Regions from separate parts of the Arthrobacter sp. Y3221087 genome, predicted to be linked through region 2. Evidence: predicted binding sites of a transcription regulator. Region 2 holds the regulator's gene; the other holds the start of a gene.
The links. The regulator HrcA, encoded in region 2, represses chaperone genes, less so after heat shock. The targets are predictions, from matches to a motif close to TTNGCACTCGNNNNNNNCGAGTGCNAA.
Positions count from the first base shown of each region.

Region 1: the regulator HrcA is predicted to act here: its motif matches at 5,089-5,115, upstream of groES (co-chaperone GroES).

Region 1 covers NZ_JBNHFE010000001.1:1,061,678-1,083,565, forward strand. The annotation lists gene AC5RUO_RS05080 (glycoside hydrolase family 3 N-terminal domain-containing protein) at 230-1,666, shown strand; gene AC5RUO_RS05085 (shikimate 5-dehydrogenase) at 1,684-2,502, shown strand; gene AC5RUO_RS05090 (THUMP-like domain-containing protein) at 2,513-3,754, opposite strand; gene AC5RUO_RS05095 (glycosyltransferase 87 family protein) at 3,808-4,188, shown strand; gene AC5RUO_RS05100 (DMT family transporter) at 4,128-5,060, opposite strand; gene groES (co-chaperone GroES) at 5,271-5,564, shown strand; gene groL (chaperonin GroEL) at 5,642-7,252, shown strand; gene AC5RUO_RS05115 (dihydrofolate reductase family protein) at 7,339-7,941, opposite strand; gene AC5RUO_RS05120 (ATP-dependent DNA ligase) at 8,011-9,534, shown strand; gene AC5RUO_RS05125 (LuxR C-terminal-related transcriptional regulator) at 9,647-11,281, shown strand; gene AC5RUO_RS05130 (hypothetical protein) at 11,381-11,728, shown strand; gene AC5RUO_RS05135 (flavin-containing monooxygenase) at 11,725-12,852, shown strand; gene AC5RUO_RS05140 (acyltransferase family protein) at 12,889-14,949, shown strand; gene AC5RUO_RS05145 (acyltransferase family protein) at 14,946-17,018, shown strand; gene guaB (IMP dehydrogenase) at 17,230-18,741, shown strand; gene AC5RUO_RS05155 (ABC transporter ATP-binding protein) at 18,851-20,710, shown strand; gene AC5RUO_RS05160 (GuaB3 family IMP dehydrogenase-related protein) at 20,833-21,888, shown strand, end outside.
Region 2 covers NZ_JBNHFE010000001.1:1,772,885-1,782,504, reverse strand. The annotation lists gene AC5RUO_RS08475 (PhoH family protein) at 1-525, opposite strand, end outside; gene AC5RUO_RS08470 (GerMN domain-containing protein) at 824-1,777, shown strand; gene AC5RUO_RS08465 (16S rRNA (uracil(1498)-N(3))-methyltransferase) at 1,764-2,546, opposite strand; gene dnaJ (molecular chaperone DnaJ) at 2,549-3,676, opposite strand; gene hrcA (heat-inducible transcriptional repressor HrcA) at 3,758-4,771, opposite strand; gene AC5RUO_RS08450 (DUF3097 domain-containing protein) at 4,961-5,809, shown strand; gene AC5RUO_RS08445 (DUF4870 domain-containing protein) at 5,932-6,351, shown strand; gene hemW (radical SAM family heme chaperone HemW) at 6,421-7,650, opposite strand; gene lepA (translation elongation factor 4) at 7,687-9,540, opposite strand.

The DNA of each region.
Region 1 (21,888 bases), 710 kb from region 2:
GGCAGCATTATCCGCCGTTGCATTGGCCTCCTGCACCGCCGCGCCCGGCCCCGTCCCGTCGTCGACGCCGTCCCCCGCGGCGCCGTCCGCCACCGTGTCACCGTCGGCATCAGCGAGTCCGACGGCGGCGCCCGCCTCGGCGTCCCCCGCACCCGACCCCGGTTCCCGGCCCCTGGGCTGGGGCCCGGAACAGCGCGACCAGGACGCCGCCGCCGCGGCCGTGGCAGGCATGACGCCGGAGGAGAAGGCGGGCCAGGTGCTGATGCCCTTCTTCCAGGGCTTCAATGTGGAGGCGCACGCGGCCACCGTTGAGCGGCTGCACCTGGCGGGGTCCATCATCATGGGTGACAACGTTCCCCGCGACCCGCAGGGGAGGGTTGACCTTGCCCGCATGGGCGCCATCAACCAGCGGCTCGCCCAGGCCGCCGTGGCGGATGGCAACCCCTGGCCCGGGATGATCGGGGTGGACCAGGAAGGGGGCCTGGTAGCGCGCCTCGGCCCGCCGCTGACAGAGTGGCCCGCGCCCATGAGCTACGGTGCGGCAGGCAGCGAAGCGCTGACCAGGGAGGCGGGGCAGGGCCTGGCCGGCGAGCTGGTGCCGCTGGGCTTCAACGTTGACTTCGCCCCGGACACGGACGTCACCATGGGCCCGAAGGACCCCACCATCGGGGCGCGGTCCATGTCCGCCGACCCTGCCGCGGCTGCGGTGCACGGGGTGGCGTTCTCGCAGGGCATGCTGGCTGCGGGTGTCCTGCCCACGGTGAAGCACTTCCCCGGGCATGGTTCCGTCACCGCCGATTCCCACCACAACCTGCCGGTCCAGCCCGCAGCCGTGGAGGAACTCCGCGGCAGGGACTGGAAGCCCTTCCAGGCCGCCATCGCCGCCGGAACTCCGATGGTGATGACCGGGCACATTGCCGTGCCCGCGCTGGAACCCGGCGTCCCGGCGTCGCTCTCTGCTCCCACCTACGCCGCCCTGCGCGGACTGGGATTCAAGGGTGTGGCGGTGACGGACGCCCTGAACATGGGCGCGGTAACCAAGCAGTACCCCGGCGGAACCGCCGCGGTGATGGCGCTCGCAGCGGGTGCCGACCTGCTGCTGATGCCCGCCGACGTCGCCCAGGCCCACGCCGCCATCGTTGCGGCGGTGAAATCAGGAACGCTCCCCGCTGAACGGCTGGACGAGGCCGCCCGGAGGGTGGCCACGATGATGGTCTGGCAGGGACGGAGAGGCCCTGCAGCAGGGACGCCGGCCGGCAGCGCGGCACCAGTCTCCGCCCGGGTCTCGGCCTCGGCCGTCACGGTGGTGTCCGGGCCCTGCAGCGGACCGCTGGTTCCGGGGGCTATACGGGTGGCAGGCGGCGGGCCGGGGGACCGCCAACGCTTCGAGGCCGCCGCCACCCGGGCAGGCCTCAGCCTGGGGTCGGGGCCGGTGGTGAACCTCATCGGACACGGCGGGCGGCCCGCCGGAGGAGACATCGAGGTGGCACTGGACGTCCCATGGACGCTGCAGGCCTCCCCGGCGCCGGTCCGGCTGGCGCTCTACGGCCGCAGCGATGCCGCGTTCGACGCTCTCGCCGCCGTGCTGGCAGGGAAGGCGCCGGCGCCCGGAAAGCTGCCTGCCGCCGTCGGGAACATACCGGCCGGAACGGGCTGCCCCGCCTGAGCGCGTTTAATGGTCAGGTGCCCATTCTGAATAAAGACATGACTCTCTGCATCTCGCTCTCGGCCCGTCCCAGCAACAACGGGACCAGGTTCCACAACCACCTGTATGACCAGCTCGAGCTCAACTGGATCTACAAGGCGTTCGCCCCCACCAACCTCGAACAGGCCATCGCCGGGGTCCGCGGGCTGGGCATCCGTGGCTGCGCAATCTCCATGCCGTACAAGGAGGACGTCATCGCCCTCGTTGACGAGATGGACCCCTCCGCCAAGGCCATCGACTCGGTGAACACCATCGTGAACACGGACGGCCACCTCAAGGCCTACAACACCGACTACACGGCTATCGAACAGCTGCTCGCCAGCAATTCGGTGCCCACCGGTTACTCGGTCCTGGTCCAGGGCGCCGGCGGCATGGCCAAGGCTACCGTGGCGGCACTCCGGGACGCCGGCTTCAAGGACGTCACGGTGATTGCACGGAACGAGGCCGCCGGACGCGCGCTCGCCGCCCAGTACGGCTTCCAATGGCGGGCAGCGCTCGACGGCGGCACCGCGGACCTGATCATCAACGTCACCCCGCTGGGGATGGCCGGCGGGGCGGACGCGGAAACGGTGGCGTTCCCTGCCGAGGCCATCAACGCCGCCAGGATTGTCTTCGACGTGGTGGCGCTGCCCGCGGAGACCCCGCTGGTCCGGGCGGCTCGCGCCGCGGGCAAGCCGGTGATCACCGGTGCGGAGGTGGCCACCATCCAGGCGCTGGAACAGTTCGTGCTTTACACGGGCGTGCGGCCCACCCCTGAGCAGGTGCGGGCCGCCGAGGAGTTCATGCGCGCCCAGTAGCATCTGGTGCTCAGGTGCCGGCTGCCACCGGTTCCACCACGATGGCCACCCGGTCCTCCCCGATGCGGGTCAGGACCAGGGTGGCTGTCTTCCCGGCGCCCTTCTTGCCGGCATTCTTGCCGCCGGGCAGCAACTGCTTCCGCAGTTCCTCCGGGGTGACGGCTGTGCCGCGCTTCTTGATGTCCAGCACAGTGATGCCTTCCTGCTTAACCCAGGCCTTGAGCGCCTTGACGTTGTAGGGCATGACATCCAGCACTTTGTAGGCACGCGCGAACGGGGTGTCCGCCAGTGCGGGGGAGCAGATGTAGGCGATGTGCTCGTCCACCAGGTGGCCGCGGAGCTCCTTTGCGACGTCGGCCACGAGTCCCGCGCGGATGACGGCGCCGTCCGGTTCGTAGAGGTAACCCGCCACAGGACCCACAGGCGCCGCGGGCCCGGCTCCGAACTCATCGGCGCTGGCAAGCTCGGCTGCTCCGTTTGGCCCCAGCACCAGGGCTGAGCGGCGGACGCCGGCGCGGCGCACGGCGTTGAACCACAGGGCCACCTCGGTGACGTCCCCGTTCACGGACACCCACTGGGCTTCACAGCCTTCGGGCACGGAATCATGCGGCATCCCCGGCCCCATCTTCACCCCCACGGCCTTTCCGGATGCCGCGAGGGACTCCACGAAGGACAGCGGCGGCGAAAAGGCTTCGGGGTCCCAGATGCGCGTGGTGCCGGAGCTGGAGGTGACCCTGCGGGCGGGGTCCAGCCACACGCCGTCGATGCCGTCCAGCGGGACCGCGGTGGCGTCCGCGTGGACCACGGTAGCGTTCGGGAAGGGGATAAGGTTCACGGTGGCGCAGGCGGCAGTTGTCTCGTCCTTTTCCACCGCGGTGACGGTGAGGTCCATGGAAGCCAGCGCAAGGGAGTCGGCGCCGAGCCCGCAGCCCAGGTCTGCCACGTGGCTGACGCCCGCTTCGGCGAAGCGCTGTGCGTGGCGGGCTGCAACGTTCAGGCGGGTGGCCTGCTCCAGCCCGGCCTGGGTGAACAGCATCTGGCGGGCAAACTCGCCGAACTTGGCCTCGGCCCTGGTGCGGAGCCGTGACTGCGTGAGGGCGGCGGACACGAGTTCGGGGGAGTGCCCGGCCTTGCGCAGCGCGGAATTCAGCCCGAATGACGCGTCATCACGGTAGGGCCCAAGGGAGGCCAGCAGTTCCCAGCCTTCCGGGGTAAGCAGCGGCGCGATCTGGTCCTGGGGAGCGTTGGGCATGCGTTCCAGCCTAGTGGAGGAGCGTCCTGCGGGATGCCGATAGGGTTGAAACCATGGAAGACAGCGCAGGCCCCCAGCAGTCCGGAGAACAGCAGCCCACGGACCGGGGTCCTGCCAAGTACGGCCGCCCGGCGCTGATCGCGGCGGCCGTGGTGGCGGTGGTGTGCCTGGCGCTGCTGGTGATCATTTTCTTCCTGGACACCTTCAACGCCACCGTCTATTCGGTGGGCGGCAACAGCATCGAGGACGATACCCAGGAGGCCCGGGATATCCGCGGGCTGTATGCCGGGGCACGGACCGGAAGCATTGTGTTCCTGGTCGCCTCCCTGCTGGCCGCGGCCGCCGCAGCCGCTGTGCTGTACCGCAGCAGGAATCAGGGGACGCGGGATTCTGACGGCGGCGAGGACGTTGGCTTCGAGGATCTGGGCCGCTGAGGCTGCTGCCCGGCGCTGGTGAGCAGTACGCCTGATATCACCAGGATGCCGCCCATAACCTGCGCGATGGTGATGGGCTGGCCCAGCAGCACCGTGATGATAGCGGTAAAGACGGCGATCAGGTTCAGGTAGTTGCCCGCGTTCGCGGCCGTGGTCCGTTTCAGGGCCAGGTTCCACAGCAGGTAGGAGCCCAGCGACGGGAACACTGCGATAAACGCCAGCGACCAGCTTTCGGCGGGAGTGGACGGCAGCCCGGCGCCGCTCACCACCGCCAGGGGGGTGAGGACCACGGCTGCCAGGGCAACCTGCACCGCGGTGGACGTGATGGCCGGCAGGGACAGCCTGCGGGCGATGATGGTGTAGAAGCCCCATACCGTGATGGCGGCCAGGATCAGCAGTTCACCGGCATTGATGGAGAAAGTGACCAGCCGCTGCAGGTTACCGTCGGTGAGCACCAGGAGGACCCCGGCCAAGCCCAGGCCGATGCCCAGCCAGCTCACCGGGCGGGGCCGGTCCCGAAGGAGGACGACGGCGAGCACCATGATCAGCGCCGGGTTGGCGGCAGTGACCAGGGAGGCGTTCAGGGCCGAGGTGTGCTGCAGCGCGCTGTACAGCAGCAGGGTATAGCCGCTCATCCCCAGCACGCTCAGCAGCAGCAGGACCGGCCAGCGGCGCAGCACCGCCTTCCAGTCCGGCCTGTCGACGACGTGTGCCAGGAGGAGCAGCGGTGCGGCGGCCAGGGCCCAGCGCCAGAACGTCAGCTGGAGCGGGTCCATGGTCTTCATGGCCGACTGGCCCACCACGAAGTTTCCGGCCCAGAACAGGTTCGCAAGGATCAGGTACACGGCAGCTCGCACCGCTTCAATGTACATGGCGCATGTGTCCGCCGAAGACGAAACGCTGGCACTCGCCTTGACCGAGTGCTAACCCGGACATAGAGTCTTCATTAGCACTCTCCCTAGGAGGGTGCTAACACATGAAGAGCTGCCACCAGGCTGCTGCCGGCACCGCGACGACGGTTGCCAGCCAGGGCGGAAAGCTTTCCAAGTCCACGAATTTGCTGACGAAAAGGAGAGGTCCGAGTGTCGGTCTCTATTAAGCCTCTTGAGGATCGTATTGTTGTCCGCCCGCTCGAAGCCGAGCAGACCACGGCTTCCGGCCTGGTGATCCCGGACTCCGCACAGGAGAAGCCCCAGGAAGGCGAAGTTGTTGCAGTAGGCCCCGGCCGCTTCGAAGACGGCAACCGCGTACCGGTCGACGTAGCCGTGGGCGACGTCGTGATCTACTCCAAGTACGGTGGAACCGAAGTCAAGACCGGCGGCACCGAGTACCTCGTGCTGTCCGCCCGCGACGTCCTGGCGATCGTCGTAAAGTAACTTCCCGGATCCCCGTGCCGCTGGTCATGCCTTTCGCTGGTCAGCTGCGCGGGGTTCTGTCTTGAAAGGACAAAACCATGGCAAAGCAGCTTGCGTTTAACGACGCTGCCCGCCGGTCTCTTGAAGCCGGCATCGATAAGCTCGCCAACACCGTCAAGGTAACGCTCGGCCCCCGCGGCCGCAACGTTGTCCTGGACAAGAAGTGGGGCGCGCCCACCATCACGAACGACGGCGTCACCATCGCCCGCGAAGTGGAACTGGACGACCCGTACGAGAACCTTGGTGCCCAGCTGGCCAAGGAGGTTGCCACCAAGACCAACGACGTTGCCGGCGACGGCACCACCACCGCAACGGTCCTGGCCCAGGCACTGGTCAAGGAAGGCCTGCGCAACGTAGCTGCCGGCGCTGCTCCCGGCCAGATCAAGCGCGGCATCGAGGTTTCGGTTGAAGCCGTCGCTGCACGGCTGCTGGAGAACGCCCGCCCCGTCGAGGGCACCCAGGTCGCCAACGTGGCTGCCATCTCGGCACAGAGCGAAGAAATCGGCGAGCTCCTGGCCGAGGCCTTCGGCAAGGTGGGCAAGGATGGTGTAATCACCATCGAGGAATCCTCCACCACCCAGACCGAACTGGTCCTCACCGAGGGCATGCAGTTCGACAAGGGCTACCTGTCCCCGTACTTCATCACGGACGCGGACCGCCAGGAAGCAGTCCTCGAGGACGCCCTCATCCTGATCAACCAGGGCAAGATCTCCTCCCTGCAGGAATTCCTGCCGCTGCTGGAGAAGGCGCTGCAGGCGTCCAAGCCGCTGTTCATCATCGCCGAGGATGTCGACGGCGAGGCCCTGTCCACGCTGATCGTCAACCGCATCCGCGGAACCCTGAACGTCGTTGCCGTGAAGGCTCCGGGCTTCGGTGACCGCCGCAAGGCCATGCTGCAGGACATTGCCACCCTCACCGGTGCACAGGTTGTCTCCCCGGAGCTGGGCCTGAGCCTGGACACCGTTGGCCTGGAGGTGCTTGGTACTGCCCGCCGCATCACGGTCACCAAGGACAACACCACCATCGTGGACGGAGCAGGCTCTGCCGAGGACGTGTCCGCACGCGTCGCGCAGCTGCGTGCCGAGCTGGCCCGCACCGACTCCGACTGGGACCGCGAAAAGCTCCAGGAACGCCTGGCCAAGCTGGCCGGCGGCATCGGCGTCATCAAGGTTGGTGCTGCCACCGAGGTTGAGCTGAAGGAAAAGAAGCACCGCATCGAAGATGCCGTGTCCTCCACCCGCGCTGCCCTCGAAGAAGGCATCGTGGCCGGTGGCGGTTCCGCCCTGATCCATGCCCTCAAGGCACTGGATGAGGACCCCGCCGTCAAGGCGCTGGAAGGCGACGCCGCCGCTGCCGTGGGCATTGTCCGCCGCGCACTGGTGCAGCCGCTCCGCTGGATCGCCCAGAACGCCGGCTTCGACAGCTACGTCATCACTGCCAAGGTCGCCGAGCTCGAAACCAACAACGGCTTCAACGCCAAGTCGGGCGAATACGAGGACCTGATCGCTGCCGGTGTCATCGACCCCGTCAAGGTCACCCGTGCCGCCCTGCGCAACGCAGCCTCCATCGCTGCCCTGGTCCTCACCACTGAGACCCTGGTTGCGGAGAAGCCCGCTGAGGAAGACGAGCACGCAGGCCACAGCCACTAACCTGCCGTTGGCAGGAAACTGTGCAAACAAGAAACCGGTCCGGCATCCGCCGGGCCGGTTTTTTGCATCTTCGGGTACGGCTGGAATTAAGTTCCCGGCATGTCCTGCGTCTCCACCCGGCCGGCACGCTCATAAACCAGCCGCACCGCTCCTTTCGGAAAGGACCGTGCCGGTTCGGCGAGGCGGAAGGTGGCCGGAATGGTCCCGGCGTCGAAGAGGCGCTTCCCCTGTCCCAAGGTGAGCGGATACAGCCAGATGCTGAGGCGGTCGAGCACATCCGCCCGCAGCAGGGAGCGGATGAGGGCCCCGCTGCCGAACATATGCACCTCCCCGTACTCCTCGCGGAGCCTTCCCGCGGCCGCGGCATCCGGCAGCACGGTGGTGCCTACCCAGCCGGGGTGGGCCAGCGATCCGGAGACCACGAACTTGGGCACCCGGTTCAGGGTGGCGCCGATGTCGCCTGACTGGTGCGGCCAGTACGCAGCAAAGATGTCGTACGTCTTCCGGCCCAGCAGGAGGGCGTCCATGCGGCCGATCCCGGCCTCGATGTCGGCTTCGGACTCGTCATCGGACACCGGCAACTGCCAGCCGCCGAAGGCGAAACCGGCCTCGGTGTCCTCCTCGCGTCCGCCGGGCGCCTGGTAGACGCCGTCGAGGGTCATGAACAGGTTCGCGACGATGATGCCCATCCGCCCATTTTGGGACGGCGCCGGTATCGTGTCCAGAGCCCGCTGGCGGCGCCGTGGCAGACTGGTCCCATGCTGCTCGATGAGCTCGTGAAAACCACTGGTGCGGTCGCTTCCACACGCTCCCGGCTCGCCAAGGTCGAGGCGCTCGCGGACCTGCTGCGCCGGCTGGAACCCGGGGAGATTGCCACTGCCGTCGGCCTGCTCACAGCAAGGCCGCGGCAGGGGCGCGTGGGAGTGGGCTGGAGCGGAATGTCGGCAGCCAAGGGGGAACCGGCCGAAGAGCGCACCCTGACGGTGGCCGACGTCGACGCTGCCCTGGACCGCCTCCTCGGCACGGCCGGCACCGGATCCGCGGCGGAGCGTGCCGCCACCCTCCGGACGCTTCTGTCCGCCGCCACCGAACGTGAGCAGGCGTTCATCGCCGGAGTTCTCCTGGGTGAGCTCCGCACCGGAGCCCTGGAAGGCGTCCTGACGGACGCCGTCGCCCGCGCCGCCGGCCGGCCGGTGGAGTCCGTCCGGCGGGCTGCGATGCTTTCCGGCGACCTCGGCGGCACCGCCTTGCTGGCCATGACCGGGACGGCCGCCGAGCTGGACGCGGTGGGCCTCGTCGTGGGCCGCCCCGTGCAGCCCATGCTCGCCGCAACGGCGTCCAGTGCCAGTGCGGCGCTCGAGGCCACGGGGGAGGCCTCGGTGGAGTACAAGCTCGACGGCGCCCGCATCCAGGTGCACCGCTCCGGGCAGCAGGTGCGTATCTATACGCGCACACTGGCGGAGGTGACCCACCGGCTGCCCGAGGTGGTGGAGCTGGTGCGGAGCCTGCCGGTACGGGACGTGATCCTCGACGGCGAGACCCTCGCCCTGGGCGAGGACGGCGCCCCGCGGCCGTTCCAGGAGACCATGTCACGGTTCGGGGCGGACCAGGCGCGCTCCACCCTGCTGCATCCGTGGTTCTTCGACGTACTGCACATCGACGGCCGCGACCTGCTGGACGAGCCGCTGGTCATGCGCCTCGGGGTGCTCGAACGTATCGCGCCCGGCCACCGGGTCCCCGGGGAGATCACCGCGGACCCGGCGGTTGCCGAGAACGTCTCGCGTGCCGCGCTCGCCGCCGGGCATGAGGGGGTAGTGGTGAAGGCGGTGGGGTCCCTTTACGCCGCCGGCCGGCGCGGGTCCAACTGGATCAAGGTCAAGCCGGTGCTGACGTATGACCTGGTGGTGCTCGCCTGCGAATGGGGGTCGGGGCGGCGGTCGGGAATGTTGTCGAACCTGCACCTCGGAGCGCTCGACCCCGCCGGCGAATTCGGCGAACCCGGCGGGTACGTGATGGTTGGGAAGACTTTCAAGGGCCTCACGGACGAACTGCTGCGCTGGCAGACTGAGCGGTTCCAGGAGATCGAAGTGCGGCGGACGGCAAACACGGTCTGGGTTGAGCCTGTCACGGTGGTGGAGACCGCTATCGACGGCGTGCAGCAGTCCCCGCGTTATCCGGGCGGCATCGCCCTCCGGTTCGCCCGGGTCAAGCGCTACCGCGACGACAAAATGCCCGCCGAAGCCGACACCATCCAGACGCTGCGCGCCCTGCTGCGCTCCTGACGGCGCCGCTTGTGCCCGTGCGCCGGCGGGCGTACGGTGACGCTTAGGGACCGCCACTGCACAAGCACGACGACGGCGGGCCGGCTGGGCGGGGTATCCGAAAGGAGGCCGGGTGTCCGCTGAAACAGGTATTGACCAGGGCCGGGCTGCATTCCGCGAGCACCGCTGGACAGATGCCTTCGAGAACTTCCTTGATGCCGACCGGCGGGGCGGACTTCCGGCCGCGGACCTCGAGAGGCTTGCCACCGCGGAGATCCTGACCGGCAACACCACAGCAGGCCTTGAAACGCTCACCCGTGCGCACGAGGAATTCCTGGAAGTTGGAGACGTCGCCGGCGCAGCCCGGTGCGCCGGCTGGATGGGCATCCAGCTGAGCAACCTCGGTGAGATGGCACGCGCCGGCGGCTGGCTGGCCCGAGGGCAACGGTTGGCGAAGGAGCTTGACGCGATCCACGCCGTGCAAGGGCTCCTGCTCATGCCCCAGGGGCTGGGCAAGCTCTACGGCGGTGACCCCGCGGGCGCCCTGCAGGTGTTCAACCGGGCGGCCGAGATTGCCCGCCTGGCGCAGGACAAGGACGTGGCTGCCCTGGCACTCCTTGGCACGGGGCAAGCCAACCTCATGCTCGGCCGGCCAAACGAGGGCCTGGAGATCCTCGACGAGGTCATGGTGGCTGTCACGTCGGGCGAGTTGTCCCCGATACCCTCCGGCATCGGTTACTGCGCCGTCATCGGCAATTGCCACCTGGCCTATGACCTGGCGAGGGCCATGCAATGGACTATCGCGTTGGACCGCTGGTGCGCCGCAAGGCCGGACATGGTGGCGTTCAGCGGGCAGTGCCAGGCCCACCGGGCAGAGCTCTTCCGGCTGCACGGCGCCTGGGCCGAAGCGCTGAAAGCGGCGGCCGCTGCCCAGGACCGGTCAACCAGGGGTGATCCCCAGGCGCTTTTCGGCGGCTGTTACGAGCAGGGCGAAGTGCACAGGGTGGCGGGCAACATCGCCGCCGCGGAGGAGTCCTACCGGAAAGCCGCAGAGAGCGGCTACGAACCCCAGCCCGGACTGGCGCTCCTGGCACTGGGACGCGGACACGCTGGCCAGGCGCAGTCCATGATTCGCAGGGCAGCAAGCGTTGCCGATACTGCCACCCGGCGGCACCTGCTGCCTGCCCTGGTGGAAATCGAGGTGGCCGCCGGAGACCTGGCCGCAGCACGCGGGGGAGCAGATGAGTTGGACGCCTTCGCCAGCGAATGCCCAATGCCTATGGTGACCGCGGTTGCCTGCCAGGCAAGGGGCACCATCCACTTGGCAGAAGGGGACGCTGCAGCGGCGTCGCGGTCGCTGCGCCAGGCCTGGCGCCTGTGGTTCGAACTCCGGGTGCCCCATGAGGCCGCGCGGTGCCGGGTGCTGATCGCATGCGCCTGCCGGGAACTCGGGGATGAGTCGTCCGCCGTGATGGATTTGGAGGCTGCCCACGCCGAATTCCTGGAACTTGGTGCAGCCCCGGCAGCGGCTTGGGCAGCGTCTTTGATGCAGAACTCATCCACTGCGCAGGGCGGTCCCCTGACGACGCGGGAGCGCGAGGTGCTCCGGCTCGTGGCGTCCGGAAAGGGAAACCGTGCCATTGCCGCCGAGCTGTACCTGAGCGAGAAGACGGTTGCCAGGCACCTGAGCAATATCTTCCTCAAGCTTGGCGTGGCCTCCCGGGCGGCGGCCACCAGTTACGCCTACGAACACGGCCTGGCAGGATAGGCGCACCCCGGTATGGGCATTAATACCCATGCCGGTGGGACGAAAGGTTGCATGTTTTGGCCGACGCGCAGGCCCAGGGCCGGCCAATAGCCTCAGAACATGAACCTTCCCATGTTGGCCGGCACCCTCTCCACGGTGCTGTTTGCTGTTGGCATGCTGCCAATGCTGGTCAAGGCTGCCCGCACCCGGGACCTGGCGTCCTACAGCCCGGGCAACCTGGTGCTGAGCAATGTGGCCAACGCCGTCCATTCCGTCTACGTCTTCAACCTTCCCGCCGGGCCCATCTGGGCCCTCCACCTGGCCTACGTCCTCGCATCAGCGCTGATGCTCGTCTGGTGGATCCGGTACGGCCACGGCGGTCCGAAAACTGGACAGGCGCGAATTGGCGGTCCACAGGGAGGTTCAGTCCAGGAAACTGCAAGTAAGCAAGGAGTGATACAGCCATGAACAACCACAACAGCAGCACCAATGGGACCGGCACAGTGTTGGACACACTGGTGATCGGGGGCGGACAGGCCGGACTCGCGATGGGTTCCCTCCTGGCCAGCCAGCGCAGGCAGTTCTTGATCCTTGACGCCAGCCGGAGGATCGGTGACGGCTGGCGGCTGCGCTGGGACTCCCTGCGCCTGTTCACGCCGGCGAAGTACAACGGGCTGCCCGGCGTCCCATTTCCCGCGGATCCACTGTCCTTCCCTACCAAGGACGCGATGGCAGACTATCTTGAGCGGTACGCCTCGGCGCTGGACCTGCCCGTCAAGACCGGCATCCGGGTGGATCGGCTGTGGCATGAGGGGGACCGGTACATTGCCGCCTCCAACGGCACCAGGTGGGAATCTCGGAACGTGGTGGTGGCCACTGGAGCCGAACGGCAGCCCAAGCTTCCGCCCTTCGCCCGGGAGCTGGACGCTTCCATCATCCAGCTCCACTCAAGCGAGTACAGGAATCCAGGCCAGCTGCAGGACGGGCCTGTCCTGGTGGTGGGCCTGGGAAACTCAGGCGCAGAAATTGCGCGTGAAGTAGCCCGCACCCATGCCACGTTCGTGGCGGCGAGGCGCGCCAGCGAAATTCCGGTCAAGCACGGCAGGACGGCTGCCCGCTTCTTCCTCCCGGTGGTCCGCTTCGCCGGGCTGCATGTCCTGACCCTGGCCACCCCCGTTGGCCGCAAGGCCGCGCCGGCGGTGAAAGGGCACGGCGCTCCGCTTATCCGGACCAAAGCGAAAGATCTTGCAGCGGCCGGGGTGCACTTCGTTCCGCGCGTCGCAGGGGTTGAGGGTGGCCTGCCCGTCCTGGCCGACGGAACCCGCACCGACGTGGCGAACGTGATCTGGTGCACCGGCTTCCGGGAGGAGTTCGGCTGGCTCGATCCCGGTCTCCTTGACTCCTCTGGCGATCCCCGGCAGCACAGGGGAGTGGCCCTGGACTCGCCCGGCCTCTACTTCCTCGGTAACAACTTCATGTATGCCGCGGCGTCCGCAACGGTAACGGGAACCGTCAGGGACGCCCGCTACCTGGCCCGGCGGATGCCTTCGAAGGAAACTTCGGATTGGGGAGCTGCCCGCCAGCTCGGGTAACCTTGATGGTTCATTGCGCGCTCCGAAGGGTTATTTGTGTCGACATCATGGACCGCCGAGGCCGCGGCCCGCCCGGCCGACCCCTCGCAGAAGTACCGCAAGAGTGCTTACCGCCCGGAAATCCAAGGCATGAGGTCGCTGGCAGTCCTCATGGTCGTGACGTACCACGTCTGGTTCGGAAGGGTCTCCGGAGGGGTTGACATCTTCCTCCTGGTGTCAGCATTCCTCATGACCCTTCAGTTCACCGGCCGGTACGGGCGCCGGGAGCCGACTGCCCTGCTGAAGCACTGGCTGCACCTCTTCCGGCGCCTGCTTCCCGCTGCCGTAACGGTGATCCTGGCCACGCTGCTGGCCTCCTACCTGCTTCTTCCGCGCGGCCGCTGGCTCGAGGTCATAGAACACGGCTGGGCCTCACTCTTTTACTCGGAAAACCTGCTGCTGCAACAGAAGACGGTGGACTACTACGCCAACAACAGCCTGGCCAGCCCGCTACAACATTTCTGGTCGCTGTCTATCCAGGGGCAGGTCTTCATCCTCTGGCCCATTATTTTTGCAGGCGCCGCGTGGGCTGCCAGCCGGTTCAGGCTCGCCTACCGGCCGCTGCTGGCATATTTATTCTCCGCGGTCTTTGTCTTATCGCTGGCATATTCGGTCTACTTCACTGCCACAAACCAGGTACAGGCTTACTTCGATACTGGCGCCCGGCTCTGGGAGTTCGCACTCGGCACGTTGGTGGCACTGCTTCTGCCTGGCCTGCGGCCGGGACGGCGGACCCGCGTTGTGCTGGGTTGGGTAGGCCTCGTAGCAATGATCAGCTGCGGAATCGTGTTGAATGTCCAGGCGGCATTTCCCGGTATCGCAGCGCTCTGGCCCACTCTCTCGGCGGTGCTCATCATCGTGGCGGGCCAGACGGGCAGTTCCATCGGGGTTGACAGGTTCCTCAGCTCAAAGCCCCTGGTAAAGCTGGGAGACAATTCCTACGCCCTGTACCTCTGGCATTGGCCCGTCCTGGTGATCGCACTGGCGTGGAGCGGCAAGGAGCACGCGGGCTGGCTGTCCGGCACTGCGATCATTGTCACCTCGCTGGTTCTCGCCTATGTCACCACGCGCTTTGTCGAGAAGCCGTGGCGTGAATGGAAATGGCCCGAAGCCAAGAGGCGGCGGGCTGCGGTGGCGGTGGCTATTGCTGTGGCAGTTGCCTCTGCACCGCTGGCCCTTTGGCGCCATTCCATTCTGCAGGCTGATTCGATCTCGGCCATTGGACTCGACGATCCCCGGTACCCCGGTGCCCTGGCATTGAGCGACGGATACCAGTTCACGCCGGACCCAAAAGCCCCGCCGGTGCCCAAACTCGAAGTTATCGCCGAGGAATGGCCAGTCTTTCCAGAGCCATGCATAGGCGCAGGCGAGTACGCGAGCATCTGTACCAATGGGGCTGAGGGCGCTGCCAAACATATCGTCGTCATGGGGAGTTCCCACGCCTTCGTGCTCAATACGCCAGTGCTCATGATGGCCGAGAAGCATCATTGGCGTGTCACATCCATCACCAAGGGATTTTGTCCCCTGACTGACGAGCTGGCACCAGGCATCTCTGAGGAGTGCATTGAGTTCAACAAGAAAAGTTTCGAACAGGTGCTGGAATTGAAGCCGGATCTAGTGCTGACAACCAGCACCCGGACTGTGGCAGATCCCACCGTTACGGACATCCTCGAAAGTTCCTGGATCAGGGAAGCCAGCAGGCTCAATGACGCAGGCATTCCCGTGGTCGGAGTACGGGACACTCCACGGATGCCCCTGCACGTGCCGGCCTGCCTGGAAGAAAACCCAATCGACCCTGCCCCCTGTAACGGAAGCACGGCGGAAAACTTCAGTCCTGTGCCGGACACAGTTGCAGTGGACGACCTACTTCCGGATACCCATTTCCTCGATCTCACGCATTATTTCTGCATGGACGGCGTTTGTCCGGCTGTCATTGGCAACGTCATCGTGTACAAGGACGAAAACCATGTCACACGGTCCTATCTCATGACCCTGGCTCCGTTCTTTGAGCAGGAGTTTCTTGCGTTGACCGGATGGGGATCCGGGGACCGGGCATGACAAAAACCAGCTTCTCCAGCGGCCCAGTGCCGAAAGCAGCCGCCAAGAGCCGGAAACCGACGTTCCGTCCCGAGGTCCAGGGGCTCCGCGCACTGGCCGTCCTGATGGTGGTGGCCTACCACGTGTGGCTCGGACGGGTGTCCGGCGGCGTCGATATCTTCCTGCTGATCTCCGCCTTCCTGCTGACGCTCTCCTTCGTCCGGAAGGCCGAATCGGGCAGGCCGTTCGGGCTGTTGGCGCACTGGCTGCACCTGTTCAAGCGGCTGCTGCCTGCCGCCGTCGTGGTCATCCTCGGCGTCCTGGCAGGCACTTGGCTGATCCTCCCGCAAGGCCGGTGGCCGCAGGTCCTGGACCAGGCGTGGGCATCACTGCTCTACAGCCAGAACTGGCTGCTCGCCGACACCGCGGTGGACTACTACGCCCAGGACCACGCAGGCGCCAGCCCCCTCCAGCACTTCTGGTCGCTGTCCATCCAGGGCCAGGTCTTCATCCTGTGGCCCCTCATCTTTGCCGGGAGCGCAGCACTGCTGGCGCTGCTGCGGCGCATCACCGCGCTCCACGGTTTGACCTACCGGGGACTGCTGGCGCTGGTGTTCGGGGCGGTGTTCGCCGCGTCGCTGGCGTTCTCGGTGGAGCAGACCGCCACCAACCAGGCGTACGCCTACTTCGATACCAGGGCGCGGCTTTGGGAATTCGCCTTGGGCTCCCTGCTCGCCCTTGCCCTGCCCTACCTAAAGCCCCGCCGGGCCCTGCGCCTGGTGCTGGGCTGGTCCGGCCTGGCGGGCATGGTTTCCGTTGGCCTGCTGCTGACGGTGGACCGGTCTTTCCCCGGCTTCGTCGCCCTGTGGCCCACGCTCTCTGCCGCCGCCATCATCGTGGCCGGGCGGACCGGGAGCCGGTTCGGTGTGGACCGTTTCCTGAGCAGCAAGCCCGCCGTGGCCCTGGGCGACAATTCCTACGCCCTCTACCTGTGGCACTGGCCCGTGCTCGTGCTGGCGCTGGCCGCCACCGGCGTGGAGGAACCCAACCTTGTCCAGGGCATCGCGATTGTGGGCGCCTCAATCGTGCTCGCCGTCCTCACCACCCGTTTCGTGGAAAAACCGCTGCGCGACTGGCACTGGCCGAAACTGCGGGCCTGGCGCACCGCCGTCGTGATTGGCGCCTGCGGTGCGGTGCTGGCAGGTCCGGTGGCCATCTGGCAAACCACGCTCACAGCCGAGGAAGCCGCGACGGCGGCGCAGCCGCGGGAGCTCACACCGGGGGCCGCGGCGCTCAACCCCGAGAATGCCGGTGTGCCGGCACCCGAGGCCAAGTACATTCCCGGCCCTTCCGCCCTGGACCAGGACTGGGCTGGCATCCACGCCCCCTGCACCGGCGCGAACGCCACGGCGGACCCCATCCTGGAGGGGTGCCGGCAGGCGGTGCCCGCCGAGGGTGCCAGCAAGCGGATCGTAGTGCTGGGTGACTCGCACTCCCAGCAATACCTCGGCGCGCTGGCACCGATCGCCGAGGCCAGGGGCTGGGAACTGGTCACCCTGCTGATGCCGGCCTGTCGGTTCGGCGCAGAATCGGACACCCGGAATGCAGAATGCAATGCGTACAACAGCGCGGCCTCGGCTTACGTCCTGGAGCACCGCCCGGACGCCGTCTTCACCGTCGCCTCGCTGACGCATGAGGAAGCGCCCTTCGAGACCGAGGTGCCGGGCTACCTGGACGGCGTGCGCCCGTTCGCCGAGGCGGGCATCGAGGTGGTGGGCATCCGGGACAACCCGCGCTTCACCTTCAACATGCCCGAGTGCGTGCAGCGGCACGGCGCCGACGCTCCGGAATGCAACCCGTCCCTCAGCGAATCGCTCGTTGATCCCTCACCGCTGGACGGTTACCGCGGCAAGCTGGACAGGCTGCACCTGATGGACATGAGCGATTTCATCTGCCACCGGGGGGTCTGCCCCGCGGTGGTGGGCAACGTTTACGTGTACAAGGACGACAACCACCTGACCAGGACCTATGTGGAGAGCATGATCCCCATGTTCGAGCAGCGGTTGCTGGCTGCCACCGGCTGGCGCTGACTCTTTCGGGAGATGGTTCGTGCAGTTGCTCACATTGCACGCGTGGAATAGGGGGATCGGCGCAGAGGTTCTAATATTTACTCAATACTTCCTGCCCCCGGAACGCCGCATGCGGCGGTCCTGATTCCCTGCACAGGCCAGACCCGTAATGACGGGCTGGTCATCGGCTGCAACCCCTACCCGCCCAGCAACCAAGGTAAGAGGCGCACTCATGACCGAGCCCGAACACAACCCCTTTGGCTTCATCGGCCTGACCTACGACGACGTCCTGCTCCTGCCCGGGCACACGGACGTCATCCCGTCCGACGCCGACACCTCCTCCCGGATCTCCAAGAGGATCACGGTTCACACGCCGCTGCTGTCCGCAGCGATGGACACGGTCACCGAATCCCGCATGGCCATTGCCATGGCGCGGCAGGGCGGCCTGGGTGTCATTCACCGCAACCTGTCCATCGCGGACCAGGCTGACCAGGTGGACCGGGTGAAGCGCAGTGAATCCGGCATGATCACCAACCCGCTGACCATCCGGCCGGAAGCAACCCTGCTTGAGCTGGACAACCTGTGCGCCCAGTACCGGGTCTCCGGCCTGCCCGTGGTGGACGAGGAGAACCGCCTCCTGGGCATCGTGACCAACCGCGACACCCGCTTCGTGCCGGAGTCCGACTATCCCATCCGGCTGGTCAGCGACGTCATGACCAAGATGCCGCTGGTCACCGGGCACGTGGGCATCAGCCGCGAGGAGGCCTCGCACAAGCTGGCCACCAACAAGATCGAGAAGCTTCCCCTCGTGGACGAGCAGGGCCGGCTCAAGGGCCTGATCACCACCAAGGACTTCACCAAGGCGGAGCAGTACCCGCTGGCCACCAAGGACGACGAAGGCCGCCTGCGCGTCGGTGCTGCCATCGGCTTCTTCGGGGACGGCTGGGAGCGGGCCATGGCACTGGTGGATGCCGGCGTCGACGCCCTGTTCGTGGACACCGCCAACGGCCACTCCCAGGGCGTGCTGGACATGATCCGCCGGCTCAAGTCCGATCCTGTGGCAGCGCACGTGGACATCATCGGCGGCCAGGCTGCCACCCGCGAAGGCGCCCAGGCCCTGATCGACGCCGGCGCCGACGGCATCAAGGTGGGCGTGGGCCCCGGTTCCATCTGCACCACCCGCGTGGTGGCAGGCGTGGGCGTCCCGCAGATCACCGCGATCTACGAGTCCGCGAAGGCTGCGATCCCGGCCGGCGTGCCGCTGATCGCCGACGGCGGCCTGCAGTACTCCGGCGACATCGGCAAGGCGCTGGTAGCCGGTGCCGATACCGTGATGCTCGGCTCGCTGCTGGCAGGCTGCGACGAGTCTCCGGGCGAACTGATCTTCGTCAACGGCAAGCAGTTCAAGTCCTACCGCGGCATGGGTTCCCTTGGCGCCATGCAGTCCCGCGGCAAGAACACGTCCTACTCGAAGGACCGCTACTTCCAGGCCGATGTGTCCGGTGACGACAAGCTGATCCCCGAAGGCATTGAGGGCCGGGTGGCCTACCGCGGCCCGCTGGCCTCCGTGGCCTACCAGTTGGTGGGTGGCCTGCGCCAGACCATGTTCTACACCGGTGCGCCGACCATCCCCGAACTCAAGGCCCGTGGCAAGTTCGTCCGGATCACCCCGGCCGGGCTGAAGGAATCGCACCCGCACGATATCCAGATGACCGTCGAGGCGCCGAACTACGGTTCCCGCTAAGGCAACAAAAGCCGGGATGGGCACAACTGCCCGTCCCGGCTTTTTTGCTGCCATGAAGAGCGGGCGTGATGGCTCCGCCCCGTCCGCCGGGCGGTAATAGGCTGGGGGCATGCCTCCCTCTGGCCATCCGGCCAAACTGCAACCCAAACGCGACCCTCAGCGCCGGCTGGCCCTGCGCCCCTATGCCAAGGCTGTTGCCCAGGTCCTGCGGGTCAGTTTCCACGCCTCCCCGGGCGCGGTCATCATGAAGGTGCTCGGCTCGCTCATTTCAGCGGTGTTGCCCCTGGTCACCACCTACTTCGCGGCCCTGACCACCACCGCCCTGGCGGCTGCCTACACGGGTGATACCGGTGCCGGCCAGATGGCCATCGTCTACGTCATCATCACCGCCGCGCTGGGCCTCTTCTGGGGCGCCTTCACAAGCGTCGACCGCTACATCCAGCAGCTCATGAGCTTCAAGGTAGGGGCCATCGTAGGCGACCAGATGTACGAACGCTTCCTGGCCCTCGAGTTCTGGCGGTACGACGACAAAGAGACCGTTGACCTCTACGACCGTGCCAAGCGGTTCTCCGATTCCTATGCCCGCGTCCTCGACCGGATCGCCGGCATCTTCACCCAGCTCGTCTCGGTGATCCTGGCCGTGGGAGCCCTGCTGCTGGTCAGCTGGTGGATCGCGGTCATCGTCCTGGTGGCGATCGTGCCCAGCGTCTACCTGCAGTTCAAGCTCTCCCGGGAACAGATCGCGCACTGGAACACCCAGGTGGACTCCCGGCGGCAGCGCCGGATGATCGAGACCAACCTCCTCCGGCCCCAGCACATCGCGGAAATGCGCCTCTACGGAATCGTCAAGTTCCTGATGGATCTCCGGTCCAGGCTCCGGGACGCGGACGAGCGCCGCCGGCTCGATTTCCAGCGGCGGTACATTCCCAAGCAGCTGGCCGCCGACGCCCTGCAGTACGGGGCGGAGGTGGTCTCGCTGATCTGGGTGGTGGGGCAGATCATCGCCCGCGCCCAGCCCGTTGGCCAGTTCCTCTACGTCCAGCAGATCGTCAGCCGGGCGCTGTCCACCGCGAACAACCTGGTCTCCTCCCCCAGCTCGATTGACGAGGACCTGGCCAACCTCAAGGACTACGAGCTGTTCATGGCCCTGCCCGTCCACTCCGAACACGCGCCGCCGCTGTTGGCCGCGCCCCGGGAAGTGGAGCTCAGGGACATCCGCTTCACCTACACCGGGAGCGACATCGAGGTCATCCGCGGGATCAGCATGACCATCCGCGAGGGCCAACACATCGCCATCGTGGGGGAGAACGGTGCGGGAAAGTCCACCCTGATCCGGATCCTGGCCGGGCTCTACCGGCCGGACTCGGGGCAGGTATTGCTCGACGGCGTCGACCTCGCCGCCCTCGACGTCACCTCGTGGCACCGCCACCTGGCGGTACTGAGCCAGGAGTTCCTCAAATACGAGTTCGCCACGGCGGCGGAGAACATCTACTTTGGCGACGTCGACTCACCCAGGAATGACGCGCGGATCCGCCGGGCCGCTGCCGACGCCGAGGCGCTGGACTTCATCAACAAGCTGCCCAACGGCCTGGACAACCACGTCAGCAACTGGATGGAGGACCCCCGCGGCCGCAAGGGCAGCGGCCTGTCCGGCGGGCAGTGGCAGCGGCTCGCGATGGCAAGGAACTTCTACCGCGACGCCTCATTCATGGTGATGGACGAACCCACCTCCGCCATCGACGCGCTCGCTGAGCACCGGATTTTCACCCGGCTCTTCGCGGACCGCAGCAGCACCATCATTGCCATCAGCCACCGGCTGGCAACCATCGAGAAAGCGGACATCGTTTACATGCTGGAGGACGGCCGCATCGTGGAGCAGGGCACCCACCGTGAACTGGTGGCACTCCGCGGCCGCTACTTCCGCATGTTCGAATCCCAACTTTCCGTAGAGGAAGCAGGCGGTATCTAGGACTCCACTGGGAAGTGAGGTGGTGCAGGTCGCTCACCCCGTAGTACCCGTCAAAAATCCACCGCCTGCCCATCAGGCCACTCTAGCCAAGGGCGGCACGCGGGCTGGGATAACCTAGAGCAGTGACTTATGAGATCGAGATCGGCCGTGGCAAGCGTGGGCGTCGTGCCTACTCCCTGGATGACATAGCAATCGTCCCCAACCGTCGCACCCGCGACCCCAAGGACGTCTCCGTCTCCTGGCAGATCGATGCCTACCAGTTCAGCATGCCCGTCATTGCGGCACCCATGGATTCGGCCATGTCCCCGGCAACCGCCATCACCCTCGGCAAGCTTGGCGGCCTGGGCGTGCTTGACCTTGAGGGCCTCTGGACGCGCTACGAGGATCCGCAGGCCATCCTGGACGAGATCGGCGCACTGCAGGACGAGACCAACAGCCCCGCCGTGACGCGTCGGATGCAGGAGCTGTACCAGGCACCCATCCAGCCCGAACTCATCACCACCCGCCTCGCCGAGATGCGCGACGCCGGCGTCACTGTTGCCGGCTCCCTGACCCCGCAGCGCACGCAGGAACACTACAAGACCGTGGTGGCCGCGGGCGTCGACATCTTCGTGATCCGGGGGACCACCGTCTCGGCGGAGCATGTGTCCAAGGACCACGAGCCGCTGAACCTGAAGCAGTTCATCTATGAGCTTGACGTCCCGGTCATCGTGGGCGGTGCGGCCGGCTACACCCCTGCACTGCACCTCATGCGAACCGGTGCGGCCGGCGTGCTGGTCGGCTTCGGCGGCGGCGCCACAACCACCACGCGCCGCGCGCTGGGCATCCACTCGCCCATGGCCTCCGCCATCTCCGACGTCGCCGCCGCCCGCCGCGACTACATGGACGAGTCCGGCGGCCGGTACGTGCATGTGATCGCCGACGGCGGCATGGGCGCCTCCGGCGACATCGTCAAGGCCATCGCCATGGGCGCCGACGCCGTCATGCTGGGCAGCGCCCTGGCACGTGCCGAGGAGGCACCCGGCAAGGGCTGGCACTGGGGGCAGGAAGCGCACCACCTGGAACTCCCGCGCGGGGACCGGGTCAACGTGGGCACGGTCGGCCCGCTGGAGGAAGTCCTCTTCGGGCCGGGCCACCACACCAACGGAACATCCAACCTGATCGGGGCCCTCCGCCGT
Region 2 (9,620 bases):
CTGGACCGCCTTGGCCATGGCCAGGTAGGTCTTCCCGGTGCCGGCAGGCCCGATGCCGAAAATCACCGTGTTGTCGTCGATGGCGTCAACGTAGGTTTTCTGGTTCAGGGTTTTCGGCCGGATTGTCCTGCCGCGGCTGGAGAGGATGTCGTGGGTGAGCACCTCCACAGGGTTCTGCAACGATTGGGTGCGCAGCAGGGCCACCAGCTGCTGCAGCACCGCCGGGCTGATGATGGTGCCGCGCGCCACGAGCCCGCGGACTTCATGGAGCAGCCGCATGATCCGGGGTACGTCATGGATGGGTCCGCTGATGGAAAGCTCGTTGCCGCGGACGTGGAAGTTGACGTCCGGAAACTGCTCCTCGATATACCGCAGCGCCTCATCGTGGCTGCCGAGCGACTGGACCATCTGATCGGAGTTGTCGAAAAGGACCACCTCAGTGCGGATGCCCGGGAGGGAGTGGGGGAACTCCCCGCTGCTGCCCTCTCCGGTGGACCGGCGCTTTCCGTTCGCTGATTCAGTCATAGTGATGGCCTGCTGGCCTGTGGTCCCCTCAAGGTCGGTACAGATTGTCTTTCCATATTACGCCAGCAGCCGCCGGCGCCGGATACGGGAACCGGCCGCATGGACGAAGAATGACCCAGTTCCGTCATTAGGTATCAACTTCATATCGGCCTCATATCGTTCCCGTTTCAGTTGGGCGCAGGCGAGGGCTGGCGGCTGGCAGGGCCTGCAGGGTGTGCCATGCTGGAAATCCAGCTGCAGCTGGAAGACCAGGCCGCCCGGGGATCGGCCCTCCGCGTTAGGAAAGGACAGGACGAACGTGCCGGAATCCGCTGCGCCCCTGAGGGCCGGCCGTGCCGTGGGCCGCATGCGCGGTCTCCTGCTGGCCGGAGTCCTGGCAGCTGTCCCGGCCATGACAGGCTGCATCGCCGAGGCCGGGCCGGCGCCCACCGGCACATTGGCCACCAATCCCATCGCCACCGGCACGGCACAGGCGCCGTCCACGAGTGCGCCGCTGGAAACCACCCAGTCCTCGAACAAGGCTCCGGTGTACTGGATTGGCCGCAGCGGCAGCGACGTCTTCCTGTACCGCGAATTCCGGGACGTGCCGGACCAGGAAAATCCCGTGACGCGGGCCCTGCGCTCCATGATGTCGGACAAGCCGCTCGACCCCGACTTCTTCACGCCCTGGCAAAGCCCCCGCACGCTCGCCACGTCCATTTCGGGTAAAGATGTCATCACGGTGGACGTCTCCGAGGACGCCTTCAACAGCAACCTCGATGCGGAGATGGCCGCCCGGGCCATCCAGCAGTTGGTCTACACGGCAACAGCCGCCGCCGCCAGCTCAGGCCTGATCGACTCCGGGCAGCAGATCCGGGTCCGAATCCTGGTGGACGGGCATACGGACTACGTGGCGTTCGACCACATCCCGCTCGGCGCACTGATGACCCGGAGCACGGGCCTGGTGGCGCCCGTCTGGATTATCGATCCGCAGGAAAACGTGGAAGTACCCGGGGGCAGCGTCAAGATCACCGGACGAAGCACCACCGCCGGCGGCAAGCTCCGCTGGCAAATCCTGCGGTCCGGAACCGACGGCAGCACCGAGCCCTTCCTCACCGGGGAGACAACAGCCTCGCCCGAGCAGGGCCAGGCGGGGGTTTTCACCCTGGCCCTGACCATGCCGGCCGGTGACTACGAGCTGCGGGTGGCGCAGGCCGGAACCGGGGGCGGTCCGGACCAGTTCGAGGACACCCGCGCCTTCAAGGTGCGGTAGCCGTCCAGCGGCCCAGGATGTCGCTGGCCAGCACGACGGCGGCCGGCCCGGCCGTGGATGACCGCAGGACGTGGTGCCCCAGCAGTGCAGTCACGGCGCCTTTGTCGCAGAGCCTGGTGACTTCGCGGGGACTGATCCCGCCCTCGGGTCCTACGATCAGGAGCACCTCGCGGGGTTCCGCTCCCCCGCCGCCGGCCTGCCAACCCTCAAGGACGGTACGCAGCGGGCGGACGGCGTCCTCGTGCAGGATGACCGCCAGGTCCGCGGCCTCGACGGCTGCGGAAAGCGCGGCGGTGTCGACGGCGGGGCGGACCTCCGGCACCCAGGACCGCCGCGCCTGCTTGGCGGCGGCGGTTACCACCGACTGCCATTTGGCGTGGGCTTTCGCTGCGCGGTCACCTTTCCACCGCACGATGGACCGCTCGGACTGCCATGGGACCACGGCGTCGACCCCCAGCTCGGTGGCCGTTTCGATGGCCAGCTCGTCCCGGTCGCCCTTTGCCAGGGCCTGGACGAGCACCAGCCGGACTTCCGGCCGCTGTTCGACGGTTACGGACGCGCACTCCACCTCGAGGGCCGCCGGCGCAGCAGCGGCGACCCGCCCTGTCATCCTGGTGCCGGCGCCGTCGACAATATCGACGGCTTCGCCGGGTTCAAGCCGTTTGACAGCGACGGCATGCCTGGCCTCGGCCCCTTCCAGGACGAAGCGGCCGCCCGGCGACAGTCCATCCAGGGACCCGGCGGCGGTGAAGAAGACGGGGTTGCTCACCGCTACAGGTTACCGAGGCGGTCCCGAAGCTTGGCGAACATGCCGCCGCTCGCAGCCAGCTTGCCGTCGGTGATCTGCTCACCCCGGAGCTTGGCCAACTGCCGCAGCAGGTCTTCCTGGGCGGCATCGAGCTTGGCGGGAGTCTCCACCTGCAGGTGGACCTTGAGGTCGCCGCGGCCATACCCGCGAAGGTGGGTGACGCCCAAACCGCGAAGCGTAATGATTTCACCGGACTGGGTGCCGGGCTTGACGTCGATTTCCTGCGTGCCGTCGAAAGTTTCCAGGCTGACCTCGGTGCCAAGGGCGGCCGCCGTCATGGGAATGTTCAAGGTGGCGTGGAGGTCGTCCCCGTCCCTGACATAGGTGGGATCGTTGTTGACCCGGATCTCCACGTAGAGGTCGCCGGAAGGTCCACCGGCGGGTCCCGCCTCACCCTGCCCGGACAGCTGGATGCGGGTTCCGGTGGCGACGCCGGCAGGAACCTTGATGGTCAGTGAACGGCGGCTCCGGATGCGGCCCTGGCCGCTGCACTCGTTGCAGGGATCCTTGATGACGGTGCCGAATCCTTCGCAGCTGCCGCAGGGGGCAGCCGTCATGACCTGGCCGAGGATGGAGCGGACTGCCCGTTGGACCTGGCCGCTGCCGCCGCAGATATCGCAGCGCTCCGGATGAGTGCCGGGCTGGCAGCAGGAGCCTTCGCAGGTGGGGCAGGTGACCGCCGTGTCCACCTCGAGTTTCTTGTTGACGCCGAAGACGGCGTCACGAAGGTCGATCCGGACGCTGATGAGGGCGTCCTGGCCGCGTCGGACGCGTGAGGCCGGACCGGTAGAGCCGCCAGCACCGAAGAAGGTGTCGAAGATGTCCTGGAATGCGAAGCCCTGCCCGGCGTAACTGCCGCCGCCGAACCCGTTGTCCGTGCCGTTCTCGTTGCCGGTGGTGTCGTAGACGCGCCGCTTCTGGGGGTCCGAGAGGACTTCGTACGCATGGGTCACTGCCTTGAAGCGGTCAGCGGCCTCCTCGCCCGGGTTGACGTCCGGGTGCAGGGTGCGGGCCAGCTTGCGGTAGGCCTTTTTGATTTCTTCTCCGGTGGCCTCCGGTGAGACTCCAAGGACGTCGTAGTGGCTGCTCAAAGTTCGTATCTCTTCCTTGTTGACTGCATGCAGTGGGGGTGTCCTTCCGCGGACCGGCTGCCAGGGCAACCGGCGCCCCGCTCAGGGCCCCAGAATCCGGGATAGGTAGCGGGCAACAGCCCTGACGGCGGCCATGGTGGTGGGATAGTCCATGCGGGTGGGACCCAGCACGCCTATTTTCGCTGCGCTGTCCGGACCGTAGCCGGTGGCCACCACGGAAGCTTCGGCAAGGCCGTCGTACGGGTTCTCACGCCCGATGCTGACTGCCACGCCACGGTGGTCCTGCGCCATTTCGCTCAGCAGGCGCAGCATCACCACCTGTTCCTCCAGGGCTTCCAGGACAGGTCCGATGCTGAGCGGGAAATCCACGTTGGACCGGGCAAGGTTCGCCGTGCCCGCCATGACCATGCGCTCCTCGCGGCTGCTGTGCGCCAGGAGCTCCAGCCCGTGGGCCAGTGCCTGCGCGGCCGGTCGCTGCGCCGGGCCGACGGCGGAAACGACGCCGGGCAGGGACTGCCCCAACTGGCCCAGCGGGGTTCCGGCGAGGGAACCGAGGAACTGGGTCCGGAGCGCGGCGAGGGCGTCGTCACCCAGGTCCTGGCCGACGTCGATCACCCGCTGCTCCACCTTGCCGCTGTTGGCGATCAGGACCACCAGCACTTTCCGCGGTGCCAGCAGGACGAATTCGATGTGGCGGATCAGGGCCCGGCTCAGATGGGGATACTGGACCACCGCCACCTGGTTGGTCAGTTGCGACAGCAGCCGGACGGTCCGGTCCAGGACATCATCGAGGTCGTCGGAGCCTTCGAGCAGCGACTGGATGGCGCGGCGTTCAGCCTGGGACAGCGGCTTTACAGCCGAGATCTGGTCAACGAACAGGCGGTAGCCCTTGTCCGTGGGAATCCTGCCCGCACTGGTGTGCGGTGCGGTGATGAGCCCTTCGTCTTCCAGGGCTGCCATGTCGTTGCGGATTGTTGCACTGGATACGCCGAGATGATGCCTTTCCACCAGCGCCTTGGAACCCACGGGCTCGCGGGAGTGGACGTAGTCCTCCACGATTGCCCGCAGCACTTCCAGTTTGCGTGGCTCGCTCACACTCCACCTCCATCCAGGGTCAGGGCGGCAGCGCCACCCTGTGCAACAAACATCAGGGAAAACCCTCAGGGTTAGCACTCGACATGCCTAAGTGCTAACAGTCTATTATGACTCGCCCCGTTGTTAGCATTGGTACCGCTCCGGGCGAAATTCCGGCGGCACTGATCTAGCGCTAGGCGGAGTCGATCCATGGATTACCAGAATTGGGGGCCCCGGGAGATGTCCGGCCCCGTCCGCACCCAACTGCCCGAAGTCCCCGTTGAACGCGGCATGGTCCTGGAGGACGTGCAGTCCGGGTGGGTTGGTGCCGTGACGCGGGTGGAAAAGTCAGGCGGCATGCACGTGGTGGCGCTCGAAGACCGGCGGGGAAAGTCACGGACGTTCCGGCTCGGCTTCGGCTTCCTCCTGGAGGGCCGGGCCATCCGCCTGATGCCGCCGGCACCGCGTGCCGCTGCCGGCGCCGGAGCCGGCAGGACGGCGTCGGGATCGGTCCGGGTCACGGGCCAGCGTGCCCAGGTGGCCAAAGCCAGCCGCATCTGGGTGGAAGGCAAGCACGACGCCGAACTGGTGGAGAAGGTCTGGGGAGACGACCTTCGCGTGGAGGGCATCGTCGTCGAACCCCTGCACGGCATTGACGACCTCGCCGGAGCGGTGGCCGATTTCCGGCCCGGGCCGGGACGGCGGCTGGGCGTGCTCGTGGACCACTTGGTGCCGGACTCGAAGGAGTCCCGCATTGCCGACGCCGTCATGGCGTCCCCCGGCGCCGCGGGGAACGTCCTGATCGTGGGCCACCCGTACGTGGATGTGTGGCAGGCCATCAGGCCCGCTGTCCTGGGGATCGAGCAGTGGCCCGTAGTGCCCCGGGGCCAGGACTGGAAGACCGGCGTGCTGGCGGCCTTCGGCTGGCCGCACGCCACGAAGGAGGACATCGGGCTGGGGTGGCAGAAGCTGCTGGGTGCCGTCCGCAGCTACGCTGACCTTGAGGCGTCGCTGCTGGGCCGCGTTGAGGAAGTGATCGACTTCCTCACGGTGCCCTGAATGGGGAGCCATGTCCCGGATAGCCAGTATTCTTGGTACTGCAGGTCCTGCGGCACTGTCCGCGGCCGCAGCAAGGCAGCACCGGCATTTCGCACTATTTGCACTCTCGAAGGAAACAGACTGTGGCAGAAAACACCCGTGATCACAGGGACAGCCAGGGCGGCGCAGGCCGCTCTGAATACCATGGCGTCCCGGCGAACGCGCTGCCCCTGACGGCAGGCGAGGACAGGCAATGGGCCACCCTGGCACACTTCGGCGGAATCCTCGGTTGCGTACCTGCGCTCCTGATCTTCCTGATCTTCCGCGACCGCGGGCCGTTCACGGCGCAGGAGTCCAAGGAAGCGCTGAACTTCAGCCTGCCGCCCACCATTGCGGCCGTGGTGGCGAACATCCTGGTGTTCATCCCCGTCATCGGCAACATCTTCGCCGTCATCGCCACGCTGATCTGGATCGCCCTGACCTGCTTCTCGGTGGCGGCCGGCATCCACGTGAACAAGGGCCAGCCGCACCGGTACCAGTACAACCTGCGCTGGATCAAGTAGTCCCCACCGGCTCCCAACCCTCGCAAGCTCGGGCCGGGGCCCTCGCCGGCGTGGGCCCATCCGGGCAGGTCAGTCCGGGAGGATCCGGCGGACCACCGCGTCTGCCAGCAGGCGCCCCTTCAGGGTGAGGACGAGTTTCCCGCGGAATGCCGCGGCCGGGTCCACCAGGCCGTCGGCAATCAGTCCTGCCATCTCGTGGCGTCCAACAGCGCTCAGGGTGGCCACTTCAAGGCCTGCCTGGAGGCGCGCCTCCAGCATGATGCGTTCGACATTCCGGGTTTCCGGGTCAAGGGTTTCCCGCCCGGCAGCAGGTGAGAGTCCCTGGGCCAGGCGGCCGGCGTAGGCGGTGGGATGTTTGACGTTCCACCACCGGACGCCGCCAACGTGGGAGTGGGCGCCCGGGCCGATCCCCCACCAGTCGTCCCCCCGCCAGTAGGCGAGGTTGTGGCGGCACGCCTGCTCCCGGGTGCGGGCCCAGTTGCTGACCTCATACCAGCCCAGGCCGGCCGCGGTGATCAGCTGGTCGGCGAGTTCGTACTTGTCGGCGTGGTCGTCGTCGTCGATACCCGGGACCTCCCCGCGCCGCATCTGCGCGGCGAGCTTGGTGCCATCCTCCACGATCAGCGCGTAGGCGCTGATGTGGTCGGGCTGGTAGGACAGGGCGGTCTCCAGGGAGTACCGCCAGTCGTCCAGGGATTCGCCCGGCGTCCCATAGATCAGGTCCAGGCTGACGGCCAGTCCGGCCTCCCTGGCCCACTGCACCACCTGCGGAACCCTGCTGGGGGTATGCGTCCGGTCCAGGACCTTGAGTACGTGCGGAACCGCCGACTGCATGCCAAAGGAAACGCGCGTGAAACCCGCTGCCTTGAGGACAGCGAGGGACTCGGGAGTCACGGAGTCCGGATTGGCTTCGGTGGTGACCTCCGCGCCGTCCTCAATGCCCCACTCGTCGATTGCCGCCCGAAGGATCCGGGCGAGATCGTCGGCGGGAAGCAGGGTGGGCGTCCCGCCGCCGAAGAAAACAGTGCTCAGCTTCCGCGCCGGAAGCCCGGACCCGGCCAGCACCCTGGCGGCAAACGCCACCTCGGAGGCGGCCGTGCCGGCATAGGCGTCCTGGGACGCGCCGCCGCCGAGCTCGGTGGCGGTGTAGGTGTTGAAGTCGCAGTACCCGCAGCGCACCGCGCAGAAGGGGATGTGGACATACAACCCAAAGGCACGGCTCTCCGCGCCCTCGGCTGCCTGGGCGGGCAGCAGGCCGTCCGACGGCGCGGGGTCGCCCAGGGGAAGAACACTAGGCATTGCTGCGGCCCGTGATAGATGCGGCCACTGTCATCACTACTTCTTGGCCTTGTCCTTGGACTCGTCGGTGGTCAGCGCGGCGATGAAGGCCTCCTGGGGAACCTCCACGCGGCCCACCATCTTCATGCGCTTCTTGCCTTCCTTCTGCTTTTCCAGCAGCTTCCGCTTACGCGAAATGTCACCGCCGTAGCACTTGGCGAGCACATCCTTGCGGATGGCGCGGATGCTTTCGCGAGCGATGATCCTGGATCCGATGGCTGCCTGGATGGGGACCTCGAACTGCTGCCTCGGAATGAGCTCGCGCAGCTTGCCGGTCATCATGACGCCGTACGCGTAGGCCTTGTCCTTGTGGGTGATGGCACTGAAGGCGTCCACCTGTTCGCCCTGCAGCAGGATGTCCACCTTGACGAGGTCTGCCACCTGTTCACCGTCGGCCTTCCAGTCCAGCGATGCGTAGCCCCGGGTCTTGGACTTGAGGATGTCGAAGAAGTCGAAGACGATCTCGGCCAGCGGGATCCAGTACCGCAGTTCCACGCGGTCCTCGGAGAGGTAGTCCATGCCCTTCATCTGGCCGCGGCGGCCCTGGCAGAGTTCCATGATTGCCCCGACGAACTCGTTGGGGGCGAGGATGGTGGCGGACACCATGGGTTCCCGGACTTCCCGGATCTTGCCGGCCGGGAACTCGCTGGGGTTGGTGACGGTCAGGACGGACTTGTCCTCAAGGGTCACCTCGTAGACCACGTTAGGTGCCGTGGAAATCAGGTCCAGGTTGAATTCCCGCTCCAGGCGTTCCCGGACGATCTCGAGGTGCAGCAGGCCAAGGAAGCCCACGCGGAAGCCGAAGCCCAGCGCGGCGGAGGTTTCCGGCTCGTAGACCAGTGCGGCGTCATTGAGCTTGAGCTTGTCCAGGGCGTCGCGGAGCACCGGATAATCGGTTCCGTCCAGCGGGTAGAGCCCGGAGAACACCATGGGCTTGGGATCGGCGTAGCCGCTGAGGGATTCCGACGCCGGCTTGGCAAGGTTGGTGACCGTGTCACCTACCTTGGACTGGCGGACGTCCTTCACGCCGGTGATGAGGTAGCCCACCTCACCGACGCCCAGGCCCTTGGAAGGCGTCGGCTCGGGCGAGCTGACTCCGATCTCCAGGAGTTCGTGCGAGGCCTTCGTGGACATCATCTGGATGCGCTCGCGCGGATGCAGCATGCCGTCCACCACCCGCACGTAGGTCACCACGCCGCGGTAGGTGTCATAGACGGAGTCGAAGATCATGGCGCGGGCGGGTGCGTTGGCGTCACCCACGGGTGCCGGGAGGTCGGTGACGATCTTGTCCAGCAGGGCCTCGACGCCCACGCCGGTCTTGCCCGAAACCAGCAGGACGTCCTCCGGATCACCGCCGATGAGATTGGCCAGTTCCGCTGCATACTTCTCCGGCTGCGCCGCCGGAAGGTCGATCTTGTTGAGCACCGGAATGATGGTGAGGTCGTTTTCCATCGCCAGGTACAGGTTGGCGAGGGTCTGTGCCTCGATGCCCTGCGCCGCGTCCACCAGCAGGACGGCACCTTCGCACGCCGCCAGCGACCGGGAAACCTCATAAGTGAAGTCCACGTGGCCGGGGGTGTCGATCATGTTCAGTGCGTAGCTCACGCCGTCAACTTCCCAGGGCATGCGGACGGCCTGGGACTTGATGGTGATGCCGCGTTCACGCTCGATATCCATGCGGTCCAGGTACTGGGCCTTCATGTCGCGTGCCTGCACCACTCCGGTGGACTGCAGCATGCGGTCAGCCAGGGTGGACTTGCCGTGGTCAATGTGCGCGATGATGCAGAAATTCCGAATGATGGCCGGATCTGTCGCGGCGGGCACCGGGGCGGTGCGGGCCATGGGAGACACGCAGGGGTCCTTACTGTTGGCATTTCCGCGGCTGCCGCCGGGTGCACCCTTGATCAGGTTCCCGCGGTCCAGCCGCACAT